DNA from 2 places in the Paenibacillus crassostreae genome. Region 2 is predicted to be linked to the other one. Evidence: riboswitches for the same ligand, from Rfam matches in the RefSeq annotation. Region 2 holds a riboswitch; the other holds the start of a gene.
The links. A riboswitch is a leader RNA that binds a small molecule or an ion and turns the genes downstream of it on or off. The one in region 2 is predicted to bind cyclic di-AMP.
Positions count from the first base shown of each region.

Region 1: linked by a shared signal. The riboswitch ahead of LPB68_RS11480 (C40 family peptidase) and the one ahead of LPB68_RS15890 (KamA family radical SAM protein) in region 2 are both predicted to bind cyclic di-AMP.

Region 1 covers NZ_CP017770.1:2,468,519-2,474,114, reverse strand. Annotated here, with positions in the region: gene rluF (23S rRNA pseudouridine(2604) synthase RluF) at 1-461, shown strand, start outside; gene LPB68_RS11510 (flagellar motor protein MotB) at 551-1,357, opposite strand; gene motA (flagellar motor stator protein MotA) at 1,341-2,141, opposite strand; gene LPB68_RS11500 (hypothetical protein) at 2,335-2,628, shown strand; gene LPB68_RS11495 (4a-hydroxytetrahydrobiopterin dehydratase) at 2,735-3,070, shown strand; gene LPB68_RS11490 (c-type cytochrome) at 3,140-3,496, opposite strand; gene LPB68_RS11485 (GNAT family N-acetyltransferase) at 3,624-4,130, opposite strand; gene LPB68_RS11480 (C40 family peptidase) at 4,221-4,691, opposite strand; cyclic di-AMP (ydaO/yuaA leader) riboswitch at 4,696-4,833, opposite strand; gene LPB68_RS11475 (C40 family peptidase) at 5,126-5,593, opposite strand.
Region 2 covers NZ_CP017770.1:3,443,827-3,449,422, reverse strand. Annotated here, with positions in the region: gene LPB68_RS15910 (YutD family protein) at 1-12, opposite strand, end outside; gene lipA (lipoyl synthase) at 48-926, opposite strand; gene LPB68_RS15900 (M23 family metallopeptidase) at 1,151-2,227, shown strand; gene yunB (sporulation protein YunB) at 2,248-3,042, opposite strand; gene LPB68_RS15890 (KamA family radical SAM protein) at 3,194-4,387, opposite strand; cyclic di-AMP (ydaO/yuaA leader) riboswitch at 4,568-4,703, opposite strand; gene LPB68_RS15885 (TrmH family RNA methyltransferase) at 4,750-5,541, opposite strand; gene LPB68_RS15880 (potassium channel family protein) at 5,569-5,596, opposite strand, start outside.

The DNA of each region.
Region 1 (5,596 bases), 980 kb from region 2:
ATATTGTTGATTTTGTAGGCCATTCGGAGCGAATCTTCCCTATTGGTAGATTAGATAAGGATTCAGAAGGATTAATCCTAATGACGAATGATGGGGATATTGTTAATAAAATATTACGTGCAGAAGGTAAACATGAGAAGGAATACTTAGTTAGTGTAGATCGACCTATTACTGAATCTTTTGTAAGAGGGATGTCCACTGGTGTAAAAATTTTAGGAGAGATGACACGTCCTTGCGAAGTGACGCAGTTATCAGAGCGGAAATTTCGCATTATTCTTACAGAAGGAAAGAATCGGCAGATCCGGCGGATGTGCCAAACTTTTGGGTACGAGGTTAAAGATCTACAACGTGTTCGAATCATGAATGTTCAATTAGGTAATCATAAGGTTGGAACATGGTGGGATCTGACGCCTGATGAGAGGCAAGAGCTTGGATCCCTGCTTAACTATAAATTAGAGTAAGAAGCTCCTCTATCATTTATACAAAAACGGCAAGCCGAGGTGATTCCCTTGGGCTTGCCGTTTTTTTGTATATTGATTTCTAATATCGCTTATTCTTTAGCAGCTGTAACATCAAGGACCTGATTGTTCTCCTGATATTTACGAATAAGGGATACTTCTACACGACGGTTCTTAGCTCGATTGATATTAGTGCTATTATCCACGAGCGGATGGTATTCACCATATCCAACAGGTGTGAATTTCTGAGGATCTAATTTAGTGTTAGTCAATAGTATCTTCATGAATTGTAATGCTCGATCAGAACTTAAATCCCAGTTAGACTCATATTCGCTGTTGGAGATAGGAATATTGTCTGTATGTCCTGAGACAACAATTTCATAGTCAGGGAACTGCTGAAGCATCCCTGATATCGCCGTAGCTAACTGTTTAGATTCAGGTTTCACGTTAGCCTTACCTGAAGCGAAAAGTGCAGTGTCGCTAATTGTAATCATCAACTGGGACTGATTAAGCTTCGTATCAAGCTGATCAGTGAGTCCATTTTTTTGAATATATTGATCTATTTGTTCTTTTAAATTCTCTAAGTCAATCTGTTCTTGTTTGATGAGCGATGCTTGTTGATCTTTCGTCATCTTCTTAGATGTTATCTCTTCAGCTGATTGATCTGAGCTAGCGTTATCTTTAGGAATAACTGATGTATGATCAAGAATACCAGTACCTGAAGTGAATTCAGCCCTAAATGCGTCACTCATTGCCTCGAACTTCTCCGCATCTGCAGCGCTCATTGAATACAGGACGATAAAGAGAGCTAGAAGTAGAGTCATTAGGTCAGAGTATGGGAGAAGCCATGACTCGTCCGCATGTTCTTCTTCCTCATGACGTCTAGTCTTTTTGCTCACCTGAACCACCCTCCCTTTCCTTCATTACTTTACGTTCGGAAGGGGTTAAGAATACGGATAGTTTCTGGCTGATCGCAATAGTAGACACGCCAGATTGAATAGATAATAAGCCTTCTAGCATCATTAGTCTAAGCTCAATCTCATTTTTAGAGATACGTTTAAGCTTAGTAGCAATCGGGTGAAAGATAACATAACCAGTGAATATACCTAACAAAGTTGCAATAAAAGCCGCACCAATCGCATGGGCAAGTACAGCCATATCTGACATATCACCCAATGCAGCAATAAGACCTATAACAGCCCCTAATACCCCGAGTGTAGGTGCGTACATACCAGCTTGAGAGAAGATAAGTGAACCAATCTTGTGGCGATCCTCGGTTGCATTGATATCTTCCATTAATACATCACGGACGAAATCTTGGTCATTACCATCAATGATCATGCGCATACCGCTACGCAAGAAATCATCGTTGATTTCTTCGACCTTTGACTCCAAGGCAAGCAATCCTTCGCGTCTTGTGATGGAGGCCCAATCCATAAAGAGAGTAATCATCTCTTTACGATCCATTAGTTGTTGCTTGAAGAAGACAATTTTCACTAATTTCGGGAACCTCTTAAGCTCTTCCATAGGAAAGGCCATGAAGACTGCTGCGGCGGTACCACCTATAATAATTAAATATGCAGCAGGCACCATTAGAGAACTAATCGGAGCGCCCTTAAGAATCATCCCTACGACTACTGAAATAAGACCTAAAACTAAACCAATAACTGTTGAAATTTGCATTATACACCTCATCCATGAGAAATAGAATTGAATCCTTTCATGCCGCCAAATATAAATTGTGAAGATGGACTGTCGCACAAGAGACGCATTATAGTATTTATCGTCAGAAAGGGCTTTTTATTTAAGGGCTAATTTCCTGTATAATAAAATGAATTATTAAAGTTCTGTTACATATGAAATGGAGGATCATAAAATGGGCGTAAAACATGGTCGTGATTATGGGCAAATTCTTAAGGAATTAACGGAAGCTGTAGAACGGATTGCAGATAGTTATTTATTTTTTGAGATGGAAGAAGAGGAGTGGGCTTTGTTACAAAAAGAAGATAAGCTGGAGGTAATGGAGGCACTTGCGGAAGATTTATTTTTTGGACTCGGTACAGAACCATCTATCATTGTTGGAAGTGGGGTTGTGATTCATGATCGAGAGAATCATCGAATCAATATATTGATAGGTGATACAGAACTAGCCTTTGTGCCATTAATCTAATATAGATTGAGCATGAAAGGTTAACTGAAAGAATATAATAATAAAAGGGTAAAGGTCATAGGAGACATTGGTTGATCATGTGGAATGGAAAGGTGGATTCATAAGAGTGACGTATACAAGGGAAGAAGTGGACGTGCATTTGAGTCAGCTTACAGGTTGGAGCCTAGTGAATGAACGCTTTATAGAACGGAGATTCACCTTCTCAAGTTTTATGAGGGGGATTTCATTTGTTGATAAAGTAGCAACGATCTCTGAGGCCTTTAATCATCATCCTCTGATTACCATTGATTATAAGACTGTTATTCTTCGGCTCACTTCTTGGGATGCAGGATATCTAACGGAAATAGATATCAAGGAAGCCAAACAGTATAACGAAGTATTTGAGAAGATGTGTATAAGTGAGAGTCTGAACAATGGTGGAGTCTTGAAAAGTAAATCGTGAATAAGGGTTGAGCGAAGTAGCGCAGAACGGGTATCTTCTAAATAGAGAAGATACCCGTTCTTAATGATGTTATTTCTTTTGAGCTAACCATTGAGCCACATTAGCAACTTCTTCTTCGGCTAGTGTATCTTTGAAAGCAGGCATGATTCCTTTACCTTTGCTTACTAAATTATAAATTTGTTCTGGAGTGAGATGGCTACCTGCATTTTGTAGGCCAGGGCCAACTCCGCCTTGCAATTGATCGCCATGGCAAGATATGCAATTGGCCTTTACTGACGCTTCAGCAGCAGTAGCATCTAATACAACTTCGGGCATACTCGGTTTAGCTTCCTTAGCGACTTCGCTTTTACCAGGCAGTGTGAACATAAGTATGATAGCTAAGGCACATGCGGCGAAGAAGAAACCACTCATGATATATTTTTGCATACTTTTCTTCCTTTCTTATGTAAGCTAATGACTTTATTATAACGGAATAGATACATACATCATAGCCATTGTGACAAAAAAATGAAGAAAAATCCACTATATATTGTATAAACGGCACAATAAAGTGCTATTTATCATAGCGATCAACAGATAATTGATAAACCATACAGTGAAATGGCTGTAATCCATCTGGGGTTAGTCGTTCATAATCATCTGTAATCTCAAACCCCGCCTTGTGATATACCCGAATGGCACGCTTGTTCCAAGTTAAAACTTCTAAGTCAATTTCATCCTCAGGTTTCCGCCGAATAGCTTCTCGGACGATAGATTGTACAAAACTGACACCCAACCCATTTCCGCACAAATCAGGGCAGAGGCTAATCCCGAGGCGAGTCACACCTACCAATGGAAAAAATTGTGCAAAACCGCATAGTTCTCCTTGAGCATTTAATACAGAGACATATTGTTCTTCGCGAATCAAAGGGTCACCAAATTCAATACCTAGCGCCTCCATTTGATCCCAAGGCATCCATCCGTAAATGTCGTAAGGAACAGGATAGTTCCAAGCCGATATCGATCGAGCATGCTCAGCTGTCATTACGGAAATCATAAATTCTGAGAGGGGCATTGTCATACTCCTTTCTGTTAGATAGATAGATGAAATGAAAAAACCTGTGGAGGAGATTATTTAAAATCCCTTCCACAGGTTGGTTGTAGGTATCATTTATTTGTCGATTGCGACAGATTCATATGTAGTATTACTCATGATTCTCTTAGCTCCAACGTAACGGTCATCCCAGTAATTTTCAGTGAGAGGAGTGATTGTGATGCCTTTTGATGAGGAAGAGTGTGCAAACTTACCATTGCCCACATATATTCCAACATGCGATATGCCTTTGCCAGAAGTATTAAAGAAAACTAAGTCGCCTTCTCTAAGATCACTACGCTGAACGGCTGTTCCCATATTAAATTGAGAACCAGATTGATGTGGCAAGTCGATACCTAACTTTCCATAGATATACATTGTGAACCCAGAACAGTCGAAGCCACTAGTGGTTACTCCACCACCTTGATAGGCAATACCTATCGTTGGTGCGATGACCTTATCCATCTGCGAATCTGCGAAAGCGCTTCCAGTCCCAATAGTAAATAAAATCGCTATTCCTAAAGCTACTGCTGAACATGTCTTTTTCAAAAAAAGTAACTCCTTCCGGTGCCTGCGAGGTTAGCTTAAGGATTCGGTTGAAGGTTCCCTATGATCCCTCTAATGCAAGATCAATTCACCCAAGACGGTTCCCCCACTTCCCTTTGTATCGGGAATTCGGCAGATATAATTTACATAAAAGTTACAATACTTATTACAAAGTTGTTACTATGTAATCACTGGAACTATTGTATCAGAGGAATGAGAATTTGGCAATTGTTTCATTCGAATTTGTTGTTATTTTCTTTATTTGAATCAATTTCATAATTACGCTAACAGACAGAATGAATCGCTCCGATGAAATTGATTCTTATATGAAAAAAAAATACCCGTAAGAGGCTGATACCTCTTACGGGTATTTCTAAGCAATATATAGGGTTGCTTAAATTTCAACTGTTTAAATTAAATGACTAATGAGTCTATTGTTAATTGTAAGTCGCTGCTTCATATTTCGCAGTACTCATGATTCGTTTGGCACCTACGTAGCGTTCGGCCCAGTAACTTTGACCGAGAGAGGTGATGATGACACCCTTAGAAGAAGATGAATGCGAGAATTTCCCATTACCTACATATACTCCTACGTGAGATACACCTTTTCCTGAAGTGTTGAAAAAGACTAGATCTCCAGCTCTTAGCTCAGCACGGGATACTTCCTGACCCATGTGGTATTGCGAAGCTGATTGATGTGGTAATGTGATACCTAACTTCAAGAAGACATAACGAGTGTAGCCGGAACAATCAAATCCATTTGTAGTCGTTCCCCCACTCTTGTAATTTACTCCAATGGTACTGTCAACAACTTTTTCTAAAGACGAGTCGGCAAAAACGCTACCTGTTCCGATGGTTAAAGCAAGAGCCATACTTAATGCTGTTGCGGTTAATTTCTTATTCAATGA
Region 2 (5,596 bases):
TATCAAACCCATTTCCCCTGCCTTTCCTGATGAGTAACCACACATCTTTAATGTTGAGAAGCTGATTTCACTTGTTCATGCGCATGATAAGAGCTCCGAACAAGTGGGGCTGATTCAACATGACTAAAGCCCCTTTTCAATCCTTCCTCTTTCAATTTCGCAAAATCCTCAGGTGGGATATATTTCACCACATCCAAGTGCTTCGATGAAGGTTGTAAGTATTGTCCTAGTGTCAGAATATTACAATCGACTTCTCGCAAATCGTCCATAGATTGCAAAATTTCATCCCATTCTTCCCCAAGACCAAGCATCATGCTTGACTTCGTTGGAATATTTGGCTGTAATACCTTTGCATTCTTCAATAGTTCCATAGATCGGCGATATTTTGCTTTGGCACGTACACGATCGGATAAACGTTCTACTGTCTCAATATTGTGATTCAGTATATCTGGTTTCGCATCCATCACAATCTTCAAGGCATCCGGGTTTCCGAGGAAATCTGGAATTAATACCTCCACACTGCAGAGAGGTAGCCGTTTACGAACTGCATGTATACTTGCTGCAAAAATAGACGCTCCTCCATCTTGCAAGTCATCACGCGCTACACTTGTAATGACACAGTGTTGCAAATTCATACTTTCAGCAGCATCTGCCACACGTTCCGGCTCATCTAAATCTAATTCCGTCGGCATACCTGTATTAACGGCACAAAACCGACAAGCACGCGTGCAAACATCCCCTAATATCATAAATGTTGCGGTACGATTAGCCCAACATTCATAGATATTCGGACAACGCGCTTCTTCGCACACGGTATGCAGAGTCTTGGAGCGCATCATACTCTTTATTTCCTGATAGTTATCTCCAGTTGTTAATTTGATTCGTATCCAATCTGGTTTCGGTTCCTTAGTGGTACTTCGGGACATGTAGTATCGACCTTTCCTAAAGGATGAAATGCTCGTCAATTAGTTTCTGGATGTTAGTCTATGATAACTTAGTATATCACTTAATTTAGTCAAATACCTCATTTTCAAAATTCAATAAAAGTTTGGATAAAATAACTCTTATTGATTCACCCTAAGGATATCTACTGCTATTGTTTCGAACGTAATGATGTGAAGTCGTTTTGATAAATTAAGGAGGTACACTGATGTTTTCGCTACGCTCACACAAAAATATCCAATTATACAGATGGATTAGTATCTCAGTTGCTACCATCCTAACTTTGTATTGCGGGTCATCCGCGTATGCGTATGAGACCCCAGAGATATCTAAAAAGAGCATATTACCACAAAATATGGATGTCAATTCTGCACGAAAAATTCTCTATGAGAAAATAAGTGCCGTAACACAAATTCCTTGGTATCGTATTGCCGCGATTGATCAATATGAACGAACTTTAACTATCGCTCACCCCAAAGACCGAGCACATCCTTTTAGAGTTAGTGGGATATATATGTCCTCACCCGCTTGGGCTGGGGCACTCAATCCAGATCAATTCGATAATAATCCCATATCGATCTCGATATTTGGTGGATTAGGAAGAGATGGATCTGGTGATCAACTTGCTGATATGAATAATGATATGGATTTGCTGTATAGCATGGCTAGCTACTTACTTCAATATGGTCAATCCCAGAATGATTTCAGCATTGCTTTATGGGAATACTATCATAATAGCCGAGCTGTTCAACGAATCCAACAATTCGCTAAATTATACGAGCAATTCAGTATTCCTGAGTTAACACATCATGCCTTTCCCCTTCCACTAAACAGTCATTATTCATATCGCAGCACCTGGGGTAGTGGTCGTAACTGGGGTGGATTTCGTATTCATGAAGGAACAGATCTCTTTGCACATCATGGTGTTCCAGTCCGAAGCACTAGCTATGGCGTCATAGAACTGAAGGGTTGGAATTCATTCGGAGGATGGCGAGTTGGAATTCGGGATATTAACAATCATTATCACTACTATGCCCATCTCATGGGTTATGAAAAAGGGTTGCAACCTGGTGATATAGTCACGGCTGGACAAGTGATTGGTTATGTAGGCAGTTCAGGTTACGGAAAACCAGGAACACAAGGTAAATTCCCTCCACATCTACATTATGGGATCTATCGCGATAGTGGACTTATCGAATGGTCATTTGATCCTTATCCACTCCTCCACCGCTGGGAACAAGATGAACGAAAATCACGTAAGCAAGTCAAGAAAGGTACCACTTAATATTAGTGGTATCCTTCTTTTTATGGTTGTTCTAAGTCTGATTGCTCAAGAGCGTCCGTCGTAGCATCCTTTTCTCCTGTTTCTCCCGTGGTATTATCTTCAGCCATTGGAATTGAAATATTCGGAGCGTCTTCGCCATTTCCTCCAACAGCTTGACCTTTCGAGTTGTAATAATACATAGGTACGTCTCCCACCACCAGTAAATAGGATATGGGTATTTCCGTATCTACCACTTCATGTTCCATATCAAAAGGAATGACTACAGCAACGTCAACACTAACATGGATGTAGACTTCCACCAACATCATGTTGATTCCAGCATCACGTTGTCTTGTGGATAACTCAACCTTTGCTGCCCCTTGCGGTTCAATTCTTACTGGAACTGCAGGCCCAAATGAAGCTAATATAGGACTTCCAAGTGCCATCCCAACAGGAATATGTTCTGATAATTGATCGACATTGTTTAATGTATCTTGAACAACTTTAAAGGTATTTGATGTTATTCTCATATGTTCTGCGTAATTTAGCATGAACCCAGATACTTTGCCTTCTGAATCCATCTTCCAATTCACTAACTGCTCGAAATCCTGCCCTTTTGTAACTTGTGAAGTTATCGCCTCATTTATTGCTTCAGTTGCAATTTGCTTCACTCTGATCTTAGCTAAATGCATAATTGGAGGTTTTAAATTACGATCAACATAAGCAAATCCCTGAGTTAATACAATTAAAAAAATAAGTACTCCTACAAGCCAAAGTCTCATCCTACTTTTAGGTTTACTGCTACGTTGGCTACTCCACCTCACCTTTCTTCTCATGATTAACCTCCTATTGCCTGCAATCATTCTCAATACAAGCATATGAAGTAATTATGTAAAAAAGTAGAACATTTCTCCGTGAATCACCAAAAAGACTGGCATTCCACGGATAACCCTTGGAGACACCAGTCTTTTCATATGAAAACTATTCCTAGTGCACTTTCACTTTAACCAATTTCGAACGTTCAATTCTTTGTGGCATTTCAGGCATTTCATTAACCGAAACAACTTGATCGGATTTCTTCTCTGGCTTTTCCCAGTACTTCTCATTCCCCGGTAAATCATCAAACCATGTAGCTTCCCTCGGACAATCTAGAATCATGAACTTCCCATACTCATCATCTCTAGATTGATGATATTTTAAATAAGCCTTTCCATTTTCAATAGCTAGAATCTCAATTTTTCCAGAAGTATGGCTCATAGAAAGGCGAATTCGTTTACCCAATCCTGAAGTCTTCGCCTTAGCTTCTTCTACAAGATGATAAACTTCCTCTAAAGGTAGAACGAAATCAAGGTTGCCTGCAACTGGGCGATTAATAAAGAAATAATAGGGTGTAACACCGGCCCAAGATAATTGGTCAAGAAGTTCCGCAAGTACATCAGAATTGTCATTAATGCCACGTAAAATAGGAGTTTGGTTCACAATAACCGCTCCTGCTTGATGTAACGCCTCAAACCCCCGTTTTGCTTCAGGCGTTATTTCACGCGGATGATTTATATGGGCCATGACATAGATACGTTTATCAGTAGTCGAATGCTTCTTTATAAGTTCTAACAATCTCTCATCCTCATAAATCCGCATTGGATTAAATACAGGGATTTTGGAACCTAATCGAATAATTTTGACATGCTCAATCTCACGTAATTGATCTAATATTATTTCTAGCTTTGCCGTTGCAAGGATTAAGCTATCTCCTCCCGTCAACAGTACATTATTAATCTCAGGATGTTTCGCAATGTACTCGATTCCAGGGCTCACATCGGACATAGCCTCTTTCACATCATTACGGAATAACCGCTTCCGGAAGCAATACCGACAATAAGCACCACATACCTCAGATACAATTAATAAAGCCGTCGTTCTATATTTATGCTGACATCCTGGAACAACGTAGTTGGTATCTTCATCGGAAGCATCCCAGCGGCCATACTCTAACAATTCTCCTTCATTCGGAATGACTAATTTCCGGATTGGATCATTTGGGTCCTCCCAATTCACTAGCTTCAAGTAATAATCATTTACACGAAATACGAATTTCTCCGTTATCTGTTTGAGTATCTGACGGTCATGTTCCGGGATTTCCATGATTTTATTAATATCGGTGATATATTTCGGTTGCGGCATATGACTCCTCCTAGAAAATAGATTGGTGGTCGTTACATTTGTCCCTCCTTTTCCTTTTAAAAATAAAAATGACCCATCCCCAACTCGAATAGTGAAAAAAACTTCACCTCGGTTGGATATCGGGTCATAAAGACGCAAAAAGACCCGATAACGGGTCATTAGTAAAAATGTTAATAGAGAATTTGACCCATCTACTACTGACGAGGTTAGCTGTCGGGCTCGGGAAAGATGGTTCCCTACAATATGAATTGATTCGCCCCAAAAAAATGGTTCCCCCGCTTCTCAGCATATGCTGAAAATTAAGCGTAACTTTATATTACATAAATAATACCTATTAGTCAATTAATGGATAACAGTCTATCCTATTTACTGCGGTAATGTCGTTGTCTCATAACCTCGAACATCAACACAGAGGATGCCATACCTACGTTAAGTGACTCCGCTTGTCCCCTCATAGGAATTATCAAGGAATCATCCACCAACTTCTTAACAGGCTCTGACACACCCTGCGCCTCATTACCTACAAGTAGCCACGTGGTTGCAGAGAAATCATATTCATAACATGTATACTCGGCTTGCAGACTCGTACTCACTAGTCTAGCCCCACTTTGTTTAGCTTGAGGTAATATTTCTAATAACTGCCCCTCAACTACAGGCAAATGAAAAAATGACCCCATCGTTGACCGAATAGTCTTAGGATTGTACAGATCTGCACAACCATGACCCAGAATAACACCATCCGCTCCAGCCGCGTCTGCGCTGCGAATAATCGTACCTACATTCCCAGGATCTTGTACGTTATCAAGAACCATCACTAAGCTATTCTTGATGGAAAGTAACTGTTCTAGATCTACAGACTGTTTACGAACAACCGCAAATACCGGTTGAGGTGTTACAGTATCTGTGCATTTTCCAATGATCGCAGAAGATACACCAATCCATTCGGCATCATTAGAACTCACTTGTTTCAATTCGCTAGGTATACCCTTATCCATATCGTAAGCAATACACTCTATATTGGCTCCAGACTGCAATGCTTCCAGTACTAAATGGACGCCTTCTACAACAAATTTGTTATTACGATCTCGATGCTTCTTTTCCAGCAATTGTGCCCATTCTTTAACTCGTGTATTGCTTAGGGATGTAATGTCCATCTTATACCATCCTTATCCTATACCTATTTATTCGGAAAATGCCAATTCTAATTTA